3 regions of the Exiguobacterium sp. ERU653 genome follow, and region 2 is predicted to be linked to each of the others. Evidence: riboswitches for the same ligand, from Rfam matches in the RefSeq annotation. Region 2 holds a riboswitch; each other region holds the start of a gene.
What was found. A riboswitch is a leader RNA that binds a small molecule or an ion and turns the genes downstream of it on or off. The one in region 2 is predicted to bind thiamine pyrophosphate.
Positions count from the first base shown of each region.

Region 1: linked by a shared signal. The riboswitch ahead of thiW (energy coupling factor transporter S component ThiW) and the one ahead of thiT (energy-coupled thiamine transporter ThiT) in region 2 are both predicted to bind thiamine pyrophosphate.
Region 3: linked by a shared signal. The riboswitch ahead of tenA (thiaminase II) and the one ahead of thiT (energy-coupled thiamine transporter ThiT) in region 2 are both predicted to bind thiamine pyrophosphate.

Region 1 is NZ_JACSKV010000001.1:1,915,224-1,923,467, forward strand. Features, by position in the region: gene KNO95_RS09765 (AAA family ATPase) at 1-29, opposite strand, end outside; gene KNO95_RS09770 (hypothetical protein) at 124-813, shown strand; gene KNO95_RS09775 (hypothetical protein) at 887-1,627, shown strand; TPP riboswitch at 1,673-1,772, shown strand; gene thiW (energy coupling factor transporter S component ThiW) at 1,839-2,324, shown strand; gene KNO95_RS09785 (hypothetical protein) at 2,385-2,648, shown strand; gene KNO95_RS09790 (GNAT family N-acetyltransferase) at 2,643-3,119, opposite strand; gene KNO95_RS09795 (VOC family protein) at 3,330-3,728, shown strand; gene KNO95_RS09800 (LTA synthase family protein) at 3,817-5,634, shown strand; gene KNO95_RS09805 (putative quinol monooxygenase) at 5,739-6,023, opposite strand; gene KNO95_RS09810 (MMPL family transporter) at 6,127-8,244, opposite strand, start outside.
Region 2 is NZ_JACSKV010000001.1:433,782-442,025, forward strand. Features, by position in the region: gene pknB (Stk1 family PASTA domain-containing Ser/Thr kinase) at 1-1,621, shown strand, start outside; gene rsgA (ribosome small subunit-dependent GTPase A) at 1,663-2,550, shown strand; gene rpe (ribulose-phosphate 3-epimerase) at 2,554-3,210, shown strand; TPP riboswitch at 3,231-3,331, shown strand; gene thiT (energy-coupled thiamine transporter ThiT) at 3,405-3,980, shown strand; gene KNO95_RS02270 (thiamine diphosphokinase) at 3,977-4,561, shown strand; gene rpmB (50S ribosomal protein L28) at 4,618-4,806, opposite strand; gene KNO95_RS02280 (Asp23/Gls24 family envelope stress response protein) at 5,059-5,421, shown strand; gene KNO95_RS02285 (DAK2 domain-containing protein) at 5,444-7,123, shown strand; gene sdaAB (L-serine ammonia-lyase, iron-sulfur-dependent subunit beta) at 7,186-7,848, shown strand; gene sdaAA (L-serine ammonia-lyase, iron-sulfur-dependent, subunit alpha) at 7,861-8,244, shown strand, end outside.
Region 3 is NZ_JACSKV010000001.1:1,879,298-1,887,541, forward strand. Features, by position in the region: gene KNO95_RS09520 (OsmC family protein) at 1-239, opposite strand, end outside; gene KNO95_RS09525 (diguanylate cyclase domain-containing protein) at 282-1,847, opposite strand; gene KNO95_RS09530 (SDR family oxidoreductase) at 1,959-2,597, opposite strand; gene thiE (thiamine phosphate synthase) at 2,623-3,264, opposite strand; gene thiD (bifunctional hydroxymethylpyrimidine kinase/phosphomethylpyrimidine kinase) at 3,233-4,072, opposite strand; gene thiM (hydroxyethylthiazole kinase) at 4,072-4,860, opposite strand; gene tenA (thiaminase II) at 4,857-5,531, opposite strand; TPP riboswitch at 5,619-5,723, opposite strand; gene KNO95_RS09555 (ion channel) at 5,860-6,255, shown strand; gene KNO95_RS09560 (hypothetical protein) at 6,263-6,415, opposite strand; gene KNO95_RS09565 (aminoglycoside 6-adenylyltransferase) at 6,466-7,293, opposite strand; gene KNO95_RS09570 (pentapeptide repeat-containing protein) at 7,290-7,892, opposite strand; gene KNO95_RS09575 (NUDIX hydrolase) at 7,948-8,244, shown strand, end outside.

The sequences.
Region 1 (8,244 bases), 1.5 Mb from region 2:
AACTGTTTGATAACCTGCTCCATGCCCATATGACGACCTCCATTTTTTGTCTTAATCAAACTTTACCTTTTTATGGTAAGATAAACAACAAATAGTCTGAACATTCAAAAAGGAGGTAACTTCTTGCGCTGGACGAACAAGTTTTTTCTCATGATTGCCGCCACACTTCTCGTCACCTTTACAATGATGGTGGTTGCGACCGGGATATTCGAATGGCTCTATAACCCGGAAACGATACCGGTCGAGGAAAATAATAGTCCTCCTACGGATTTCAAATCAGATGAAGACAGTAAGCTTTTAATAGATGAATCTAAAGCAGATTATCCGTATGAATTAGATCCTCGAAAAGGAAAAATAAAACCTCTTGAGAGATTTACGGGCTCTGGAGAGTCCACACGACGAAATCTCGGTTTATTGGTCGCTTTGATTGCATTCTGTTTGCTCGGTTTTTATGTCTATCGAAAACGAAAGCAACGTTTGGCGCGTACACGAAGCATCGATTCAAGCACAGACTTGTTCCAACAAGACGTGCAGAACCAGAACGATTCGTCTGTTTCAACGCTCACAGCGTTCACGAACGTTCCGATTCGCGATGCGCTGATCACATTTAACCAATCTCTCGTACCAGCCAAGCGATTGCGTGCCCATGAAACATTGCAAGAGTGGTTCCGACGCATCGATTTACCGATGAACCCGTCCGTTTATCATGCGGTTCGCTACGGCACCTCCTCAGGTGTGACGATTTCTGAAGAAGATACGCTGCATTTTAAGAGCACCCTCGATGATTATGCGGGACGTCCTCACCCCGAGTGAGAATGTGCACAGGTTCTGCTTTTTCATCATGAATGATAAAATGGTGGAAAATGTCAGTTAAGGGGATGGAAACATGAGACGATGGGCGATGTTCGGATTAAGTGCACTTTTACTCACGGGTTGTACGGATACGGTGGCAGACAATCCAACCCCAATCGAATCACCCGATGAACCCATCACCGAATGGACGCGTGAGGACTTTAAAGACGTCTATGACCAATACGAACAAACGAAACCACTCCTCGTTGCGCTCGAGCAACAAGGCATCAAACCGTTTCGCGAGACGTTCGAACGCGTCATCATCGCCGGAAACGGCCTCGAGCATACGTATGCGGATATTTACCCATTCAAGCTCGATGACGGGACGTATGCTACCATTTTCGATAATCAGGACGGAACGGTGATCAATGGATCTGAGTCGGTCGCTCCGCTATTCTGGCAGGAGGAATCCTTCCTTCAATACGTCGAAGAGATTGAAAATCGGAAATTCGGTACAAGTGCTCCACCTACCGATGTCGTCCTCACGCAGGATGAATTCCAAACGGTCTATGACCGCCATGCCTACACGTCAGCCCTCCTCGTCGAACTCGATGAAGCGGGCGTCGAACTGGCCCGGGACCCAATCGATGACGTGATCATCGCCGGGAACGGCGTGACCGAAGTGACTGCCGACTTGTTCGTATTCGATGTCGCGAGCGGATATGCCATCGTATACGACCAGGATGGAGAAATATTAAAAGGTCCCGAATCCATCTCACCGCTCTTTTGGAACGAGAAGGACTATGAGGACCTGTTAGCCAAGAATGAGGGATAATTTCGCCCATTTTCCGATTTTAGCTATGCTATACTCAAATCAATAAACGACCACTAGGGGAGCCTTCGGGCTGAGACGGCATTGTGCCGGACCCTTTGAACCTGATCTGGCTCATACCAGCGTAGGGAAGTGGCTTGGGATACGTCTCTGTATATCCACGCCATTTTTCCGTCTGGAAACGTGGCGTTTTTATTTTGAAAGGAGACTATTCATGCGTATTCAACAACTCACTTGGATGGCGATGCTCGTCGCCATCGCCGTCGTCGGCTCGATGTTCATCTCGATTCCCACAGGTGTCGCCCGCGCTTATCCGATTCAGCATATGGTGAACGTGATTGCCGCAGTCACCATCGGCCCAATCGGAGCCGTCCTCGTCGCATTCGTGACCGGACTCATTCGCGTCATGACCGGCACAGGGTCACTGCTCGCGTTCCCCGGTGGCATGATTGGCGCGTTTCTTGCCGGCATTTTCTTCGTTCGCACGAACCGCTTCTATGCTGCCGCTCTCGGAGAAATCATCGGGACTGGGGTTATCGCTTCGTTGATTGCCGTCCCGTACGCGAAACTGTTGATGGGCTCGACGTTCGGTGCTTTCTTCTTCGTCCCGGCGTTCCTGGCCTCTAGTTTGACCGGCGCGCTTCTCGGTTGGCTCGTCTTGTCACGCGTCAAACAGTTGCGACCGAGTATACTCAAATAAAAGCCCCTCAATTGGATGGAAATGGTAAACTATAGACAACATCTATAGAGGAGGGGTTTTATGTCTCGTTTCAATCAACTTGTAGCGGGTGGTATGTTGTTGTTTTTGTCCGGACTCTTATACACACTCGAACGCATCGCACTCTACATACGTTGGTACGCCGAAATCTCAACCGGGAGTTGGTTGGAAAAACCGACGTTTGTCGATCCGTTTCTCCAAAACTGGTTCGTTACCCTATTCTTCTTTGCAGCTATCGTTCTCTTTTCGATGGGCATGAATGCTACAAAAACAACAAGTCCAGCCGAGAATCCGACCGACTCATGACGGTCGGTTTTTTGTATGATAGACCCAAATCGCTTCACCATTCCATTCATCAATTAAGCCGCTGTCGACAAAGCCGTTCTTCGCATAAAATCGTTTCGCAGCTTCATTCTCTTGATGGAGGCTCAGGATGATATCATCGACATCATATTTTGTCTGAATCCAGTCCACCGCCATGCGTAGGCACTTCGTTCCAACACCTTTCCCCTGTTCGTTTTGATCCATCATGAAACGATCGAGCCACACATACCGTTCTGTCTGGTTTTCTGCTCCGACCATCATGAAGCCAACCGGTCGCTCACCGTCATAAAATGCATAGCTCTGCCAATTATATTTCGTATCCTCAGCCATCTCTTGAAGCGACTCGGCATTTGTCTCGATGAATCGGGATTGTTTCTCGTCCACTGTCAGAGCGATGACCGCATCTCGATTGACTGCATCAATCGGTTGAATCGTGATTTCATTTCCTTTCATGCTTTCACCTCATTGGTTTCTATCCTTTTCTCTCTTCCATACGATTTCTTCCGTAAAAAGTTTCTTACCCCGTATCTTCAAAAGCACGCGTTCGGTACACTAAAATAAATGGGAAGTTGTCGTCTTTTTCACATCATAGCTTCATCCGCTTAGTATTTGACTAGGCCATATCGTACACTTCATCAAAATTGAATGAGAGGAATCATCCTAATGAAACAAATCCATCATATCTGTATCCAAACGCCTGACTATCTTGCGTCCAAGACATTTTACGAAGCACTCGGTTTTGAACTCGTCCAAGAGTCGCGAAACTTCCATACGCGTGACTTCAACAGTTGGCTCAAGCTCGGTGATTTTTATATCGAGCTCCAGACTGCTAAAACGAATGAAACGTTACAAGATTATTCGAAACATATGGCCGGTCCCGTCCATTTTGCGATCTATGTGGATGACCTCAAAGCGGAAGTCGCACGACTCGAACAACTCGGCGTCACGTTTTTACCGAAGCACGGTGGCAACATCTATTTCGTCGTCGACGGTCATTTAAGTAAACTGAAAGCACCAGAAGGAACCATCATTGAACTGCGCGATACGTTTCTGATCAACTGAGGTCGACGTGCCTCTTGTTTGTTGGACACATCTTCACGTTTCCCGCACTCGTTTCATCGGGAATGGATATGAAAAGGATGTGTTGTTCATGATCAAATATCTCGATTATTGGAGCTACTTGTCACTCTCCCTGGCAAAGCTCTTCTTTTTTAGCTGGTTGACCGCGACGGCGTTCGACTTTTCGTTCTTTCTCATCAACTTGGCGACGATTTTGCTCCTGACGAGTTGGGCACTTGCCGTGTCTTATCCGATCCGCCGATGGATTTTATACGTTTCTCTGTTCCTGCATAGTACCCTGCTCGTCTCAGACGTCTGGTACTATCGCTATTTTGAAGACTTATTATCCGTCGCTTTACTATCCGATATCGGGCAGATGGGAGATGTCGGGGGTGGCTTTTTGACGCTCATCCGCCCAATCGATGCGTTCTTCTTTATCGACCTCATCATCTACGGTTTGATTTTGCGTTATATGAAACGTCATCCTGTCCGTGAAGTGAAGTGGAACGGAAGACGGTTAGCGATTGCCGGCTTCACACTTGGATTTCTTCTTTTCACGATCCCGCTCACGCTCAGTTATCAGCGTGGGGAAAAATGGATTGCAGACGACCCGATCTCGAATATGCGTGAATACTACCATCTTGGATTTTGGGGCTATCACGCGATGGATGTCGCTCGAGGCGTCGAACGTGCCATGGGCTGGAACGAAGCCTTGACAGACGAGGAGCGTTCTCAAATCCGAGCACTTTCTTATCAGGAATTAAGTGCCCCGAGTCAGGATACGAACGTCATCGTCTTACAACTCGAATCATTCCAAACATCCGTCATCGATCAACAGATCGATGGACAGGAACTGACCCCGAATTTGAACCGATTGCGACGTGACCTGCTTTACTTCCCGAACGTGTATCATCAGACACATGAGGGACGGACGTCCGATGCAGAGTTCATCGTCAACACGTCACTCTATCCTGTCAAATCTGGTTCCGTCTACACGCGTTTCCCGGGAAATAAGTTCAGCGCACTCTCTCAATCATTGAACGAGGCGGGCTATGATACAGCAGCCATGCACTCATTCCGTAAAGACTTTTGGAATCGGGATGATTTTTACGACAACATCGGGTTCAATCATTTCTTTAGCGACAAAGACTATCCCGATCAAGGAATCATCGGGATGGCACTCAACGACCAGGAATTCTTAAATACGTCGGTTGGATTTATGGAAGAGTTGGATGAACCATTTTACGCATTTTTAGTCGCTTTAACGAGTCATACACCGTACGATATCCCGGAAGACGAGAAGCGGTTGGACCTATCTGATATCGATGACCCCCTTCTCGAAAACTACTATCATACCGTTCATTTCGTCGATGCCGCAGTCGGTCAGTTCATCGAACGATTGAAACAAGATGGGCTGTGGGATGAGACGCTTCTCGTCATATATGGTGACCACGATAGCGGTCTGACGGCACCTGGAGAAGAAATGGCTACCATCGAAGAAGTGGACTCGGCGGTTGACGCGTTTCAACTCGACCGTGCTGTCCCTCTCTTCATCAAACCACCCGGATTGACGACAGGAGAAGTCATGGAGGCGAGCGGTGGACAAATTGATATCGCGCCGACGATTCTCGATTTGCTTGGACTCTCCCCAGCGTATATGCTCGGCGACTCCTTATTGAATGATACGCCGAATCTGACCGTCTTTCGGACGGGTGCCTTCCGATACGAAGATATTTATTACGAACCAGACTTGACCGAACGAGCAGGGAATGGCACGTGCTATTCCGTCGAGACAGAAGAACCGGTCGTCTTTGATCGATGCAGCCCATATATCGACCGCGCGACCAACCAGCTCCGTCTCTCGGATACCATCATCGAGAAAGATGCCCTCTCACAAATCAATCCGTAATCGAAAAGCCTCCCGAGATATGTCTCGAGAGGCTTCTTTCCTAAGTGCTACGCAACTTGGTAGACACGCTTGTACGACCAGTTCAATTCCACACACAATCAGAATCAGACTTCATGTAGCCGATAGACCTCACGTACAGCGAGAAGCTCTCCGGCTTCATCACGATACGCCTGATAGTGCGACGAATGGATATGGTGATTGAGTGCATTTTCATCCTCGTACTTTTCATAGAAGACAAACGTACCTGGCGCATCAATTGCCTCGTGAAGAACGTACGCGAGACACCCTTCTTCCGCTCGTGACGGTGGAATCACACGGTACAACGCATCACGTAACGCCTCTTCTTTTCCGGGATGGGCTTTCAAGATTGCGGTAATGACGATTTCCATACAGTATTCCTCCTTAGATAATGGACCTGACTTTCTGTTCCCGAATCTACCGCAATCTATCCCAAAAAACGGATATCTCATCATACGAGACATCCGTTTCTGCTTATGACTTTTTCTTTGACCGGAATGGCCACCAGACACCATCGCCAAACGAAATCGTAATGGCTGGAATTAAAAGTGGTAACACAATCAAGCCGTATAGTAATAACCCGGTGATGACAATCGTTGCAATCTGGACGAGACTGAGCACACCTGACGGAATCATCGCACCGAACGTCCCGGCGAGGATGACCGCGGCAGTCATAATGACGGTACCCATCTTCGTCATCGAATAGATGAGCGCCTCACGGACCGCCTTCCCATTGATCGTCTCTTCCCGGAATCGATCTAACAGGAAGATGGAGTAGTCAATCCCAAGGGCAATCAACATGACGAAGCCAAAGAACGGAACGGCCCAGCTGATCCCGTCATAGCCGAGTCCTTCTACAAAGATCAGCTCTGTGATCGCCGCCGACGTATAGTACGTCAAGAGAAGCGAAGCAATCATATAGAGTGGCATGATCATCGAGCGGAACAGTGCTGTCAAGACGATGAACAATGTCACCAGCATGATCGCTACCGTTCGATTGAAATCATTCGTCGATGTTTCATTTAAATCGCTATTGATGCTCGAGATACCGGCATATCCGATGGTCGCATCCGCATACGGTGTTCCCGTCACGGCACGATTCATCGTCTCTTTGATTGTCTCGACGGTATCAATCGCTTCTGGCGAATACGGGTCCATCTCCAAGACGACCTCGAGTTGAGTCGCCATTCCTTCATCGAAGACATAGCGTTCGACGGCAGGTGAGAATTCATCCGATGTGAGTGTCCCTTCCGGAAGATATACGCCTGTCTCCCGAAGCGCATCTGCTTCACTCAACTGTTGTAAGAACGAAACGGCTTCGCCGAGACCAGACTCAATTTGCCCTAGCCCGTCGTTCGCTTCGCCAACGCCTGTGGCAAGTTGTCCCAATCCGGTGCTGAGTTCACCAACCTGAGAACCTTGTGCATTCAATGCAGACGCTGCTTCGTTGATTCCTGACTCGATTTGTGTGAGCCCTGCTGACACTTGGCCGAGCTGTCCGACTGCGGCCGGGATGTTTTGAGTCGCTGTCAATCCTTGTCCAATGAGACCAAGTTGACCATTTAACTGATTCAGCCCAGCTGCTGCTTCTGCAAGTGGCGCCCCAGCATTGGCTGAACCACTTGGCAATTGTCCGACGACCGCGTTTAGCCCCTGCTCAATCTCATCTAATCCAGTTTGGACATCACCGAGACCCGTCTGCGCTTCAGTCAAGCCTTCACTGACTTCGCCGAGTTGCGTATCGACATAAAAATCGTCGATCACTTCACCAGTCGGACGTGTGAGCGCACGAACACCATTCACCCCATCAACTTTTTCAAGTTCGCTTGCGAACATTTCAATGTATGGGACTTCTGATTCTGTAATGGCTTGATCTTGTTTCAAAATGACTTGTACCGGAAGAGATTCCCCTTGACCAAACCCTTCAGAAATCAAATTCAGTCCACGAACCGAATCGTACCCGTCTCCAATCTCATCGACGGTATTGAACGAACGGGCATCGTCATATGTGAATAAGACAGGTACTGTAATCAACCCGACGACCAAAATCGATACGAACGGGCGATTGACTGACAATCGACTCAAGATAGCCCAGAGCTTGCTGTCGTGATGTTCGCTCGCCTTCTTCGATGGCCAAAACAGTCGCTGTTTGAGCGTCGCCATAAAGAACGGGACGACCGTGAAGAGAATCAGCAGCAACACCGCAATCCCGACCGCAACGGCGACAGCTGATTTAAAGATTGGAAAATCTGCAAATCCGATGGCAGCGAAACCGACGAATACCGCGAGCCCACTAATCAAGACCGTCCGTCCTGCCGTCTTGTACGTATTGACGATGGCATCTTCGATGGCACGCCCCTCACTCAGCTCCTCTTTGTAACGGCTAAGAAGTAGAATACAATAGTCTGTCCCAATCCCGAACAAGATGGCGACAAGGAAGATTTGTGTGTAGTTGGATACCGGGAACCCGAACCAATCCACGAAGAATGCGACAAAGGATTGGCTCAACAGATACGTGAATCCGACCGCGATGAGCGGGATGAACGGGGTCACGATGGAACGGAAGACGAGAAGGAGTAATCCAAAAATCAA
Region 2 (8,244 bases):
GCGTATCATGGGACAGATTTGTGATGCGATAGATCATGCCCATGCGAACCGAATCATTCATCGTGATATCAAACCACAAAATATGATGATTGATCAACTTGGAAACGTGAAGGTGACCGATTTCGGGATTGCGGTTGCGATGTCGAATGCGACGTTGACGCATACGATGTCGGTACTTGGATCTGTCCACTATTTCTCGCCTGAACAAGCACGTGGTAAATTTGCTGATGAGAAGTCAGATATTTATTCGCTCGGTGCCGTCCTTTATGAGCTGTTGACAGGTCGTGTGCCGTTCATAGGAGAGACACCGGTTGCCGTTGCGCTTCAACATCTGCAGGACGATCCAATTCGACCGATGGACTTGAATCCGAATATTCCCCAAGCACTTGAAAACTGTGTCATGCAAGCGTTGGCGAAGTCACCGGGAGCCCGTCATACTTCGGTTGCAGCCTTCAAGAAAGATTGTATGACCGCATTGAGTCGTGAACGTGCCGATGAACCGAGACGTCTCCCAACCAATCAGGATGAGTTCGACAAAACGCTCGTCATGACACCAATCATGACTGAAGAAAAAACGGAAACACCTGGATCGACATCTTCAATTTCTGCATCAAAAGAGCAGGAAGCTGAAGAACAGCCACCGCTCAAAAAGAAGAAGCGTAAATGGTGGATTTGGATTTTGCTCGTCGTGTTATTAATTGGTGGTGGTATCGCAGCATACGTGGTCGCTGATGAGGTGTCACGTGCCGTCGTACCTGATGTTGTCGGAATGAGCATCGGTGATGCCACGTCTGAACTTGAAAACGCAGGCTTTGTCGTCGAAGTGACAGAGCGGGCGAGCGATGACGTCAAAGAAGGTGAGGTCATTTCGCAAAACCCTCAAGAAGGACGTAAACCGAAACGAGGCACGACGGTGTCAATTGTCGTTTCTGCCGGTAAAGAGACGGTCGAGATGCCGAATGTGGAAGGACTTTCGCAAACTGCGGCTGAACGAATGCTAAAAGACTTGGCGTTCAGTGACCTTGAAATTAAAACAGAGGCTTCAGAAACGGTCGACAATGGAGATGTTATTTCCCAATCGCTCGAACCAGGTGAAGAGGTCGTGCCGTCCGAAGTAACGGTCACGCTCGTCGTATCGACAGGAAGCAACAAAGTGGAACTGTCGAATCTTGCCGGGTACACGTTCGAGGAAGCATCGACCTATGCTGAGCAAAACAAACTGAAAATTGTGAGACGTGATGAATTTTCGACAAGTGTTCCAAAAGGTCAAATCATCCGCCAACTTCCGACGGCAGGGACTGCAGTTGACCCTGGTACAGAACTCACAGTCATCGTCTCAGAGGGCGTTGAACCGACCGATGTTTCGATTGAACGAGAAGTCAGTGTCGAAGTCGAGCAACCGGATAAAGACAAAAAACCGAAAGCGGTCGAAGTCGTCATTCGTACGGTCGATGCACGTGGTGAAATTGAAGTATTACGAGATGAAATCACAGAAACAACAACGTATTCGTATACGCTCGTCATTGCCCCCAACGAAGTCGGGACAGCAACGATTGAAGTTGATGGTGAGATCGTCCGAACCGATTCAGTCACATATGCGCAAGCCAAAGAGGCACAATAAAGAGGTGACGGTAGCGTCACCTCTTTTTAAAGGAGGTAGTCATATTGAAAGGAACGATTATTCGCTTACAGGGTGGATTTTATGATGTCATGACCGAATCGAATCAAGAGATTCGGTGTCGCGCCAGAGGAAACTTTCGGAAACGTAACATCTCGCCTGTAGTTGGTGACGATGTAGTGATTCAAGACCAAGAGGATGGGACCGGATATATTCTTGAAGTAGAGGAGCGTCAGAACCATCTCGTCCGACCGCCGATTGCCAACATCGATCAAGCATTTCTCCTCTTTTCAGTAAAAGAGCCAGCATTTTCCTATCATTTGCTTGATCGATTCCTCATTCTGATTGAGTCAAAACAGATCCATCCGATCATCGTCTTGACGAAGATGGACTTGCTGAGTGAAACAGAAACCGGACCGATTCAAGAGGCGGCCGATTGCTATCGTGCAATCGGATATGATGTGATTGAGACGTCAACGGAGCTTTCGGATGGAGTCGAGCAAGTACGGAGACTCTTTAAAGGGAAGACGAGTGTCTTTGCCGGGCAGACGGGCGTCGGAAAAAGTTCGCTACTGAATGCAGTCGCACCAGAACTCGAGTTAGCAACCGGTAAAATCTCCAAGTCGCTCGGTCGGGGGAAGCATACGACGCGTCATGTGACGTTGATTCAATTGGCGGACGGATTAGTAGCAGATACACCGGGATTTTCGAGTTTGGAGTTTCCACAGGAACTCGAGACTGATGAGCTCAGATGGTGTTTCCCGGAGTTTGTCGAACGACACGACGATTGCAAGTTCCGAGGATGTGTTCACATCAACGAACCAGGCTGCGCCATTAAACAAGCCGTTCAAGATGGTAAAATTGCTTCAACTCGCTACGATAATTATGTTACCTTTATGGAAGAGTTAAATGATCGAAAACGGAGGTATTGACAGATGATTAAAATTGCACCATCCATTTTAGCTGCCGATTTTGCCAATTTGGAGGCAGAAGTGAAAGCTGTTCAAGAAGCGGGAGCAGATTATATCCATTTCGATGTGATGGACGGTCAGTTCGTGCCAAACATTTCGATTGGTCTACCTGTGCTCGCGAGCTTACGTAAAAAATCAGATATGGTCCTCGATGTGCACTTGATGATTGACCAACCGGAGCGATACGTGGAAGATTTTGTGAAGGCAGGCGCGGATATCGTGACCGTTCATGTGGAAGCAACGAACCATTTGCATCGTGTCTTGCAACAAATCAAAGTGGCTGGTGCGAAATGTGGAGTCGTCTTGAATCCGCATACACCATTGTCGACGATCGAACATGTGCTCCCAGATGTTGATATGGTATTGCTCATGACCGTCAACCCAGGGTTTGGTGGACAAGCGTTCATTGAATCGGTCGTACCGAAAATTTCAGCGCTCAACCAACTGCGTCAGGATCGCCAACTTGATTTTGAAATTGAAATCGATGGTGGGGTCAACGAAGAGACGGCGAAACATTGCATCGATGCGGGTGCCGATGTACTAGTTGCCGGTTCGGCCATCTACAATCAACCGGATTATAAAGCAGCCATCGATAGCATTCGTGGCGCATCTCGTGTATAATCAACGATAGAACAACAAGATATTGTCGCAAGGGGTGTCACATGATGTGGCTGAGAGGCATACGCTAACCCTTTGAACCTGTTCCGTTCACACGGACGTAGGGATGTGGCGAAAATGCACGTTGCGAATCTAAGCAGCATGGCGTTTACGTCATGCTGCTTTTTGTCGTTTAAACAGTTAAAGGAGGAAGAAAGATGAAATCACGTTTTAAATTACAAGCGCTCATCGAAATTTCATTGTTTGCGGCGCTCGGGCTAATCTTTGATTTACTCATCCCATACCGCTTGCCACAAGGGGGTTCGATTAGTCTAGCGATGCTCCCAATCTTTGTGATGGCATTCCGTCACGGATTGAAAGGGGGACTTGCGACAGGTGCACTCGTCGGGACGCTTCAACTGTTGTTCGGTGCCTACATCTTCACACCTGTACAGTTCTTGCTCGACTATACGGTCGCTTATGGCCTCGTCGGTATGGCGGGTATGTTTGCTGGTCGTGTGAAACAGGCGGCCGGTCAAGGTGCGACGAAGACACTCGCGACATATTTGGTGCTCGGTGCCTTGATCGGGTCGGTGTTGCGTTATGCGGCACATGTCATCTCGGGTATCGTCTTTTTCGCCGAGTATGCGGAAGGTCCGGTCGTAGCGTATTCACTCGGTTATAACGCGACGTACATGGCCCCATCCTTTATTATTTCAGCCATCGTATTAGTATTACTCTTTACAACAGCTCCACGTTTCACACGTGTAGCTACACGGGACATTCGTCAATGAATGTCTTGATCGTCGCGGCAAGTCCGGAAGTTATTCCTTTACCGCGTCATGCCGATTATGTCATCGGTGTTGATGGAGGTTATCAGAGACTGTTAGATGAAGGGATTGAACCGGACGTTGTGGTCGGAGATTTTGACTCGTTTGTGGGAAAACCACCGAAAGAAGCGTTACGCTATCCGTCCGAGAAAGATATGACGGACCTTGAGATTGCGCTTCAGTTGGCAAGAGAGCGAGGGGCAACGAGGATGCACGTATACGGGGCGCTCGGTGGACGAGTCGATATGACGTTCGCGAACGTCGGTTTGCTCGAGAAGTATCCTGAGATGGTTTTGCATGGGAATGGTCAAACGGTCTATCTCGTTAAAGCCGGTGATTATAGCTTTTCAAAAAAAGAAGGCTACTATTTGTCTTTCATACCTTGGAAGACAGCGACTATTTCTATTGATGGTGTCAAGTACCCGCTCGAACATCATGACATCAAGAGTGAAGAAGCGCTGACGATTTCCAATGAATGGACTGAAGCATTTGCCCGATTGACGGTTCATCGGGGGATCGTTCTCGTCATGGTCGTCAAAAAATAAGCAAAAAAAATCCCATCGGCGAATGCCGTTGGGATTTATTCGTTCGTGTATAAGTATTATACGCGTTCAACGAGACCAGATTTAAGTGCGCGAGCTGAAACCCAAACGCGTTTCGGTTTACCGTCAACGAGAATACGAACTTTTTGTACGTTCACACCCCAAGTACGTTTTGTCTTGTTGAGTGCGTGCGAACGGTTGTTACCTGATTTAGGTGATTTACCTGTTACGTAGCATTTACGTGCCATGCGTTTCCCCTCCTTTTTTATGTGGGTTCGTCCTAATAGACACTCGTTTATATTAGCACGGCTTTTTTCCCGATGCAACTAGAAAATCATACCATGACAAGAAAAAAACTTGACATTACTCGCAAGGATTTGAATAATGAATGAGGTTATCGCGCTAATTGACCGAGTTTCTGGAGCAGGTTCTTTTAATAACTAGGTACTTATTGTAGAATGTACATTAGGAATCATTCCGAATAAAGGAGGCTACTCCATATGGCAATTGAAATGAAGACAACATATGGCAATATTGACATCACAAGTGACGTCATCGCAACACTCGCAGGTGGTGCAGCGATGGAATGCTTCGGTGTGGTCGGCATGGCTTCACAAGCACAATTGAAAGACGGCATTGCTGAATTGTTAAAACGTGAAAATTATGCACGTGGTGTCGTCGTACGTCAAGAAGATGAAGATGTACATATCGACATGCACATCATTGTAAGCTACGGAACGAAAGTATCTGAAGTCGCATACAACGTGCAAAGCCGAGTGAAGTACACGCTTGGAGAAACTTTAGGATTAAACGTTTCGTCGGTAAATATATTCGTTCAAGGCGTTCGTCTGACGAATGACTGACGAAAACGGAGGAGGATTTGGTGTGGGTTTAAAACGTTTAGATGGATTGGCGCTCTCAAACATGATTGCGAACGGAGCGACCAACTTGAGCCAAAACGCAGATTATGTAGATTCGCTTAACGTCTTCCCGGTTCCAGACGGAGACACGGGAACGAACATGAATTTGACGATGACGTCAGGTGCGAAAGAAGTAGCGGCCATGAACTCATCAAATATTGCAGAGGTGTCATCAAAGTTCGCTCGCGGACTGCTCATGGGGGCACGTGGGAACTCGGGCGTTATTTTAAGTCAGTTGTTCCGCGGATTCGGTAAAGCCGTTGAAGGAAAGACAGAACTCACGACAGTTGATTTTGCGGAAGCTCTCAAGCGAGGTGTCGACACGGCATACAAGGCGGTTATGAAACCGGTTGAAGGAACGATTTTGACGGTTGCTCGTGAAGCGGCCGACGAAGCGCTCCTTGCATCAGAGTCGACAAGTGATTTCACTGAATTTATGAAACGTGTCATCGTTGAAGCGAAAGCATCGTTAGATCGTACGCCGGACTTGTTACCGGTATTAAAAGAAGTCGGTGTTGTCGACTCTGGCGGTCAAGGACTTCTCGTCATCTATGAAGGATTCCTCGCGAGCCTAGAAGGCAAAGAACTCGAAAAACCTCATGCTCCAGTGATGGATGCGTTGATCGAGGCAGAGCATCACGCGCATGCGGCGCAAGGATTCATGTCAACAGAAGACATTGAATTCGGCTACTGCACGGAAATTATGGTTCGTTTCCAAGATGATAAGTTGAAAGATACACCATTCAACGAAGACACGTTCCGTAACGAATTGTCTGAACTAGGGGACTCACTTCTTGTCGTCGCGGACGAAGAATTATTAAAAGTTCACGTTCACGTCGAGACACCAGGTGAGGTCATTACGAAAGGGCAGCGCTTCGGTGAACTCGTCGCAGTCAAGATCGAGAACATGCGTCAACAGCACTCGACAATTCTCGAAGAAGAACACGGCATAAATCTACAGGGCGTTCAACAAGATGAGAAACCAAAAGCACCATTTGCAATCGTGACGGTGGCAATGGGTGAAGGTGTCAGTGAGTTGTTCCGTTCCCTCGGATCGGCACACGTCATCGAAGGCGGACAGACGATGAACCCATCAACAGAAGATATCGTCAAGGCGATTGAATCTGCACATGCGGAACATGTCTTCATCTTCCCGAATAACTCAAATATCATCATGGCTGCTGAACAAGCAGCGTCTGTCGCACCTTGTGGCGTGTCGGTCATTCCAACGAAGACGGTCCCGCAAGGCCTTGCAGCAGCAATCGCCTTTAATCCTGAGGCAGATGTCGAGATGAACGAACAAGCGATGAAGTCGGCTGCTGAGACAGTGAAATCCGGCCAGGTGACGTACGCTGTTCGTGATACGAGCATCGATGGCGTTGAGATTAAAAAGGACGAGCATATGGCGATTGCAGAGAAGAAAATCGTCTCGTCGTCTTCATCAAGCCTTGAAGCGGCTAAGCGACTAGTCGATGCTCTCATCGACGCGGATGACGAAATCATCACAATTTTAACGGGTGAAGGTTCATCTGAATCAGATGTAGAAGCGTTGACGTCATATATCGAATCAGTGAATGATGAGATAGAAATTGAAGTTCACGACGGCAAACAACCGCTTTACTCTTATATTTTTAGTGTGGAATAAGCTGTTTCAAGTCCCTACCTTCTGTATAATGAAGGTAGGGATTTTTGAAAGGGGGAAAATTGATGAAATATCGTAGTGTGTTTGACATTATCGGTCCAGTCATGGTCGGTCCGTCGAGTTCACATACAGCAGGAGCCGCTCGAATTGGGTTGATGGCAGGGAAGTTGTTCGGGAGAACACCACGTACCGCGCATATCACATTTTACGGGTCATTCGCTGACACATATCGAGGTCACGGGACAGATGTTGCCATCGTCGGTGGAATCATGGGATTTGATACGTTCGACTTGAGAATCCCGCAGGCGTTAGACATCGCTAGTGAGAAAGGCATCGAAGTCATCTTTGAAACGAGTGATTTGTTGACAGATCATCCGAATACGGCACGCGTCCTGCTCGAAGATGAACTTGGGACATTTGAAATCGTCGGCGTCTCAATCGGTGGGGGAACGATTGAAATTACCGAATTGAACGGGTTCCCGTTAAAATTGACAGGAGGGGGACCCGCACTCGTCGTCTTACACCATGATCGATTCGGTGCAATCGCAGCAGTTACGGGAGTTTTGGCGAATCACCAATTGAACATCGGTCATATGGAAGTGAGCCGTCACGAAAAAGGAATGCAGGCCTTGATGGCCATTGAGATTGATGAGACCATCCCTGCTGACGTGCTAGCAGAACTCGAGCGGTTGCCACAAATTGAACGGATAGCTATTTTTGGGGAATAAGGAGAATGTGTGATGTTTAAATCAGTAGAAGAGTTAGTGACGATTGCCACAGAACGAGGCATTCCGATTTCTGAAGTGATGATCGAACAAGAGATGCACGTCAGACGCTCAAGTCGGGAGGACATCATCGGTATGATGAACCGGAATCTCGAGGTGATGGAAGAAGCGGTCGAACGTGCGCTCCAAGGTGTCACGTCTGTTACGGGATTGACGGGGAACGATGCCGTACTCATGCAAGACTATATTCGCTCAGGCAAATCGCTTGCCGGAGACCTCATTTTAGATGCGGTGTCAAAAGCAATCGGGACGAACGAAGTGAATGCCGCGATGGGACGAATCTGTGCGACACCAACTGCGGGGAGCGCGGGCGTCGTGCCAGGAACGTTGTTTGCAGTG
Region 3 (8,244 bases), 1.4 Mb from region 2:
ACGAACTCGACCCCTTCATACTCAAAGCTCATGTCCTGGGCGACATAAGCAATCATGACGGTCGTACAAGACGATAATGCTCCGAGAAGATATTCGAGTGGGTTCGGCCCCATATTCGTTCCACCGAGTCGCTCCGGCTCATCTACGATAAAAGGGGTGTGTTCTCCTACACGCACAGTCGTCTTGACGCCTCCAGCCTCTCCTTCGGCGCGCATCGTCACTAACGGTCTTTCTGACATGTTCCATCCTCCTCTCAATGATTAACCATTTCTATGTTCCCGTTATGTTGGACCATGTAACGCCTCATCATAAACCGCATAATCATTTTTGCCGTCTTGTTTGATTTGGTACATCGCCTGGTCTGCTTTATGAATCAATGTATCTAAATCAGTTCCTTGGTCCGGGGCATGACTGACTCCGATACTCGCCCGGATTGGAATCGTCACATCCGACGTTTGGTACGGGTTCTGATTTAACGTCAGCTGAAGTTCGTGAATAAATGCAAGCACTTCAGAATCTGTTAAATCGACTAAATAAATATAGAACTCATCTCCTCCGACACGGGATGCCAAGCCGACGTCTCGTGCCGAAGCTTCCAACAGTCCACCTAAATGTGTTAAGAAATGATCACCGATTTGATGGCCATACGTATCGTTGACCGCTTTGAAACCGTCCAAATCGATGACCAGCAAAGATAGTCGCGAGGCACTCAGGAGCGCATGGTCTGCTTGTTCATAAAACGCACGGCGATTAGCCAATTTCGTAAGTGGATCATGGTAGGCGAAAAAGCGGATCGTCTGCTCGGCCTCTTTGAACGAATGGACGTCCCGAATGATGATCATCCCATGAATCGTTCGATCGATATCGACAAAGTCCCCATCGATAACGACGTACCGTTCTTGTCCAGACTTCGTCATAATTTTCGTTTCGAACTCTATAAACTTTTTACGTGTCCGAAAGTGTTTGGTGTAGTGTTCCATCCACTCTGCTTTTTTCTTTTCTGGCAACAAATCGACAAACCGTTCATTCACGACGCGGACCGTATGAAACAATGTTCGCGCAGCCGGATTCGCACTTTCCACCCTACCATCCGGGTCAATCAACAAGATAGCGGATGGATTTAAATTATAGAGTGTCCCATATCGTTTAACATAAGAGGTTAAGAAGTCTAAACGATTCATCGCGATGACGAGCGCCACCGCCCAAACGAGCCCTCCATACATATAAGAGTACGGTGGAATAAATCCACGGAATTGAAAATAACCGAACACGATGTCCCACACCAATATGACTAATGCCGTCCAAAATAACATCCGTAATACCCGCTGATGTTCCCTACGTTCTGTTCGTCGTAACGCATAAAAAATAAGAAAGATAATCAGGGTGTGAAAAATATTCCCGACAGTTAAGGTAACCAAATAGGATGAATTGAACTCAGGATAAATCCAAATTCCGACCTGTTCGAACCGTTGACTGTTCGTAATATTTTCTCTCTGCACGTACGTCAACACGATTGGAATCAATGGCAAGTAGACAACCCATGGATACAGCCAACGTGGCGCCTTCGCACCGATACCCGTAATGTTCAATATGAAATGAATGGAGAAGATAAAGATCAAGATGCCGGCATTCCCAAACCAATAGGCAATGAGTGCCGGACTATATTCAATCGGAGAAAGATGGCGAACGAATTCCGCTAAGAAAAGCATCGAATAGCCAAACACAAACAGGCTCAGCAAACGATGCTCGACTTTATTCGGATTTCGTTGAAAGACATCGAGTGCTAAAAAGCCGAGTAAAAATGACGGCAACAAATAGACCGCCAGATAAATGAACATCTCGGTCATGCGGAACCTCCTCACCTATTCATAATTCTTCATTTCGCTATTCTGCTGACTTTTCCCTCTTTAACGCGACAAAAAACGGGATGAGCCACATCCCGTTCTTCATTCGACACATTATAACGTTTCTTCGATTGGGGTATCCCCTTTAATCAAATCAATCGCTTTGTTCTGCGCATTTGCATGGTTATGGAGGACATGCACCAAGAATGATGCCACGTCTTCGCGTGGAATCTCTCCACTTCCCTCGAATTGCGTGTTCACTTTTCCCGTTCCCGCATCATCTGTCAATGCGCCCGGACGAACAATCGTGTATGTGAGTCCACTCTGTTCGAGTAAGCGATCGGCATGATGCTTCGCTACGTAGTACGGCTTCATCGAATCTGGCCAAGCTGAGCGATCCTCTGCTTTTAAGGCACTGAGCATGACGAAGTGTTTGATGTTCCCGTTCGCTTGTGCTGCTTCGATACTCTTCGCTGCACCATCTAGGTCAATTAAAAGGGTTTTGTCTGCTCCAGTGCTTCCACCAGAACCAGCCGCGAACACGATGACGTCCATCCCGTCGATTGCCTTTTCCAAGTCCGCTACTGAACCTTCGAGGTCGCCAAGTACAGCGTTGTATCCTTTTGACTTGAAGTCATCGAGCTGCTCTTCTTTACGAACCATCGCTGTGACGTGATGCTTCCCTTCATTGTGTAACTTTTCTACCAATTGATGGCCAATCTGGCCGTTTGCACCGATAACAAATACGTTCATCTGTCTTCCTCCTCAAAAATTGAATTCAGAGACAAGCGAAACGCCGGGTAGCTTCTGCTACATCCGGTGCAGAAGCGATGGCGGAGATGACGGCAACACCGTCTGCCCCGTCATCAATAATAGCAGGGACATGATCGGGACGAATGCCCCCAATCCCCACAATCGGCAGCAGTGGATAGTGTCGACGAACTTGTTGAATCAGTTCCGTGCCACGCACAATCCCTGCATCCAGTTTACTTCGCGTCTCATGAATCGGACCGATGCCGACATAATCTGCGAACGGAAGAGCTGCACTGACTTCCTCCATCGTATGGACCGACACCCCTAACCATTTATCAGGTCCTAGCCGTTCTCGAACTTGTTTGGCAGGTAAGTCATCTTGTCCGACGTGGATGCCATCCGCGTCAATCGCGAGCGCCAATTCAACATCGTCGTTGATGATGAACGGGACCTTTGCTTCTCGACATTCATGTTGGAGCGTCCTTGCCATCGCTTCTTTTTCATCTCCATACAATGCATCTTTACCTTTTTCGCGAAATTGAAAACATGTCACACCACATCGAAGTGCCGTTTTGACGGTCGTCACCAAATCGGATGCGTCCGTCGTTCCACACACAAAGTAAAGGCGAAGCTGCTTAGCGAGCGCTTGTTTCGTACAGAACGTCAACGGTAATCACCTCTTCTTTCGCTAAACGATGTCCCCAGTGATTAGTCGGTCCATGACCTTGCCCAATCGATAATCCATGTGCAATCGCCTGATGAATGAATCGTTTTGCGTCAACGACCGCTTGACGTAGTGTCTTCCCATACGCTAGTTCAGCTGTCAATGCGGCAGAGAACGTACATCCCGTCCCGTGCGTATCTTTCGTTTGGATTCGAGGTGCTTTTACGCGGAACGCTTCAGACTCGGTCACGATTAAGTCAACGGCTTCTACATCATTCGAATGTCCGCCTTTGATAATCACGATATCGACGCCAATGGCTCGAATCACCTGCGCTGCCTTCATCCGGTCTGCCTCGGTCCGAATCTCCATCCCCGCCAACACTTCTGCCTCTGGAATATTCGGGGTCACGATGGTCGCCTGTGGCAACAGCTTCGTGCGAAGTGCTTCGACCGCACTAACTTGCAACAAAGAGGCGCCCCCTTTCGCTACCATGACAGGATCGACGACAACATGTTCGAAACGATATCGTTCGAGCGCCTTCGCCACCGCTTCAATTCGTTCAGCGTCCACCAACATCCCGGTTTTACAAGCGGTGATGCTAAAATCATCAGCTACCGCATCGATTTGTCGGGTAATCATTTCCGTGGAAATAGCCTCAATTCCATGTACCCCTAGTGTGTTCTGGGCTGTGATTGCAGTCAGCACGCTCGTCCCGAATACGCCGAGCTCTTGAAACGTTTTGAGATCGGCTTGAATGCCGGCTCCTCCGCCTGAATCAGATCCTGCAATTGTCAAAACTTGAGGTTTCATCATGTCGACACCTCGATTCGATTCGTCGGAATTGTATGTTGCGTCAATTGATGGAGGGCATTTAAAAAGTGAATCGGAAAGTCTCCCGGTCCTTCTGCTCGCTCACTCGCTAGCTCACCGGAATAAGTATAGCCTGACATGGCGGTCACCGTCGCTTTAAGGGCGTTCTTTTCGACTGCTAGACAAGCTCCGACCACTGCACTGAGTAAACATCCCGTACCGGTCGTCTCAGTCATGCGTTTCGTCCCGCCGTGTATTTCCATGACGACGTTCCCGTCGCTGACCATATCTTCTTTTCCAGTCACGGCCACGACACATCCGTATCGTTTCGCTGCTTCAAGCGCCAATTGTCGCGGTTCGCATGCACCGTCTCCAACATCGACACCACGAGCTGCCCAATCGACACCAATCAACGTCGCGATTTCTCCTGCATTTCCTCGAATGGCCGTGACACGCACGTGACGCAAAATACGTTCGACCACATCTCGTCGGAATGACGTCGCCCCGACTCCGACCGGGTCGAGTACAATGGGGCATCCTGCCTCGTTCGCCGCCTGCCCTGCACGAATCATCGTGGCTTCGGTCATCGTACTAAGTGTCCCGATATTTAACACGAGCGCATCACTTATAAATGTCATCTCTGCCACTTCTTCGATTGCATCCGCCATGACGGGAGAGGCACCGATGGCGAGCAGTCCATTCGCCGAAAAATTCGCCACGACTGTGTTCGTGATGTTGTGAACGAGCGGTGCCTGCTTCCGAATCTCACTCCAAATCTCATGTCTCATTGGTTGACCTCCTGTGACAATGTCCACGACTCAAGTGTCCAAGCCATTTCCCAAAAAGCGACTTCGTAATAGCAACTCTTCAAGAACAGTTTCGTATAACGCACACGCTCTTCTTCTGTCGCTTGTCCTGCGAGCTCATCTAATCGATCGATTTGTTCTTCCACCAATTCGCGGAACCACTCTGAGCCATACGTCGCAATCCAGGCCGAATAAATCGGATGATCAGGACGCTTGTCTTTAAGACGTTCGCCAATCTCGTAATACACCCAGTAGCACGGAAGGATCGACGCGAGCACGTCCCCGAGTGTCGGTCCTGCCTGTTGCATATGGAGCGCATACGCATAAGCGGTCGGAGCCGGCTCGAATGTCGCCAATTCGACATCCGTTACGTCGAGCATCGTAAAGAACTCTCGATGAAGTGAGAGTTCCGCCTCAATCGTGTGTAAGGCATGTGTTAAAAAACGGCTTGATAGTTCCATCGTCGGTGCGAGCGTCGCCCCCTTCGCCTGCACTTTCGAAAACTGATTCAAATAATAAGAGTCTTGCATGACGTAATGTCTGAACTTCTTCTCATCGAGCGTTCCTTCTCCGAGTGAACGGACAAACGGGTGATGAAAGCTTGCTTCAAACAATCCATCTGCTTCCTGACGTAAGTGATCTGTAAATTTCATATGAACTCCCCCTTATAACAGATAAAAGACGCCGCCTCCCATAACGGAAGCGGCGTCTCGAACAGTCATATCTAGGTGAAGCCATATGAGTCGTTTCGCCCACTTCCCTACGCTAGCGTGAACTAGATCAGGTTCAAAGGGTCTGGACCATGTCCATCTCAGCCGCGTAACGCGACTCCCCTAGTGGCAAACATTATGAAATTCAGTCGTCTTCGACCACATTCTATCAATTTTTTCATCAATTGCAAACCTTTTCCGATCCCGTTTTTCATTCTTCGCTTCGGGAATGGGTAAGGAAGCACATTGATAAGAAAAGGATGTGGACAGAATGAATACGATTTTATTGACGATTGCATTACTCTTCATCAGCTTGAACGTGTTTTGGTTTTTCAAACGTCAAACGTATAAACAGACAGGATTTGATGGGAGGTTGTTCGCTCAGTTATTCGTCAGCCTATTTGGTGTCATGTTAGGGTTCACGTTGATTTATTATGCGCTATCTCGCGATTCAGTCATTCTTGTGACCTCCCTCGAATCCATGAATGCTGTCGAACCGACTTGGGAAAACCTCCTGTACTTCAGCGGGGTCACCCTACTATCGATTGGCTTTGGTGATTTGTTGCCAATCGGATTGACCCGATTATTCGCTATCATCGAAGGCGCAATCGGTATTTTATTACCGAGTGCCTTCTTCATCAAATCGATGTATCAGAAAGACGAGTGAAGATTTTCTAGCGTCCGGTGATGAGCAAAAACATATTGAACGCGACGAGACCAAGAGGAAGCATCGCAACCAAAATGATTGGCCATTTCTTTAAACGAATGCCGACAAAGAGGACGAGACTTCCGACTAAAAGGGCAATAAATGTCGTATATGGATTCATGAAAAAACGCTCCTTTCTCTATAAGGAGCGTTTCCCGGCTCTCGCCGTCATTAATCGTTCGAATGTCGAAGTGTTGCACATGCAGCACGGACGCGTCTCGCTTCTTCCTCCTGAAATACGAAATGGCCTTGTTCGGCGACGCGTTGCGCGCAAAAGAAAAAGAGTGATTGTAATCGGTCATGCGTGTCCTCAATGGCGCTCAGTTCAGCCGAGGCATACGTCGCCCCGAGCATCTCCCATAACTCTTCCGGTAAATGGTCGCGCATCCCGTCCCCTGACTTCCCAAGATTCACCGAGAAATCTGTCGCATAACCGATGTTCCATTCCATCATCTGACGGAGCATATTCCGCATGATGTCGAGGTGGTCGAGCGCATATAGCACTTGATGCCGCTTGATTCCTTTGACGACATAGAGCGACACCCACCAAAACTCATTCCAACAAGCCGCATACTCGTCAGCAGACGGATGTTTCACACGATACGATGTGTCTGACGGCGTCACATCTGGATGATCATCTCGGTCAAAGATGATTTGACTGAGCGAGTCGGCTTCGAGCATCGCTTCAAGTTGATCAACACACCGAATCGTCAAATCAATACGGTGTCCGTCTACATATTGCACTAAAAACGTTACATGTCGTTCGGGATCAGACGTCTCAGGTGTCTGCATAATCAAGACCTCTCCAAACATGTCGATCCATGAGCGATCGGCCGCAACCGCTCTTACATCTTCTACGTAAAAGGCAAGATCGACATCCTGATACGGGTCTGGTCGGATGTTCGGATTGACGAGCGAGCCGTTCAAGACGACCGTTCGGATGTATTCACGTTCTGTTGCGAACGCAACCAGCTGTTCAATGATTTGTTCCGGCTTCATTCTACAATCGCCCCCAATGAGCGCGCGACTTGGATCGCCTGCATCGCGTCTAATTTTGTTTGCTGTAACGTCACGTTCGAAAAATCAACCCCATCGACGAGTGCTCCTCTGAAGTCGGCACCACGACACACCGCATGTTGAAGTGTCGCCCGGGACAAGTCCGCCTGATACCAAACCGTCTCGGTCAAGTCAGTTCCGTACAGGTCCGCCTCAATTAAACGTACATGGGACCAATCCATCTTTTTGAGCGACACGTGACGAAGATTGACGAACGACCAGTCCCCCTCTTTTACAAGAACGCCTTCAAACTGACTTTCTTCAAAAGATGACCCGGTCATTTTACATTGTTCAAACTCACTCGTGAACAAGTTGGCACCATGAAACTGACAGTTCAAAAATGAACTGCTGACATGACGGGACGCGTTCCATTTCGAATCCGTGAAGTCACAATTGATGAACTGACAGCGCTCCGTTTGTAGTTCTGTTGCATCGACGTATGTGAAGCGACAGTTCTCGAACGTGACGTGTGACAGTTCTTCGTCTCGGAGTGTCACGTCACGGAAATCTTCGTCTCGATATTGCGTATGTGGTTGAAACATATGATCTCTCCTTCAGGTATACTAGAACAGATTACAAAGATTGGAAGTGATATAGATGGACATCGTATTTCCGACTGAACACGGCGTCTTCAATTACCGCGTTGCCGGTATTTTTGTAAAAGACGACCATTTATTGATTCACCGAAACGTCCGGGATGACTTTTGGGCATTACCCGGGGGGCGCGTGACGCTCGGTGAAGAAGCCGCAACCGCGCTCGCACGCGAGCTTCATGAAGAGTTGAACATGCATGTGACCGATACCTCGTTCGCTTTCGTGCACGAGAATTTATTTACGTACAACGACCAACCGTTTCATGAGATTGGACTGTACTTTTATGTAGATGGTGACCTC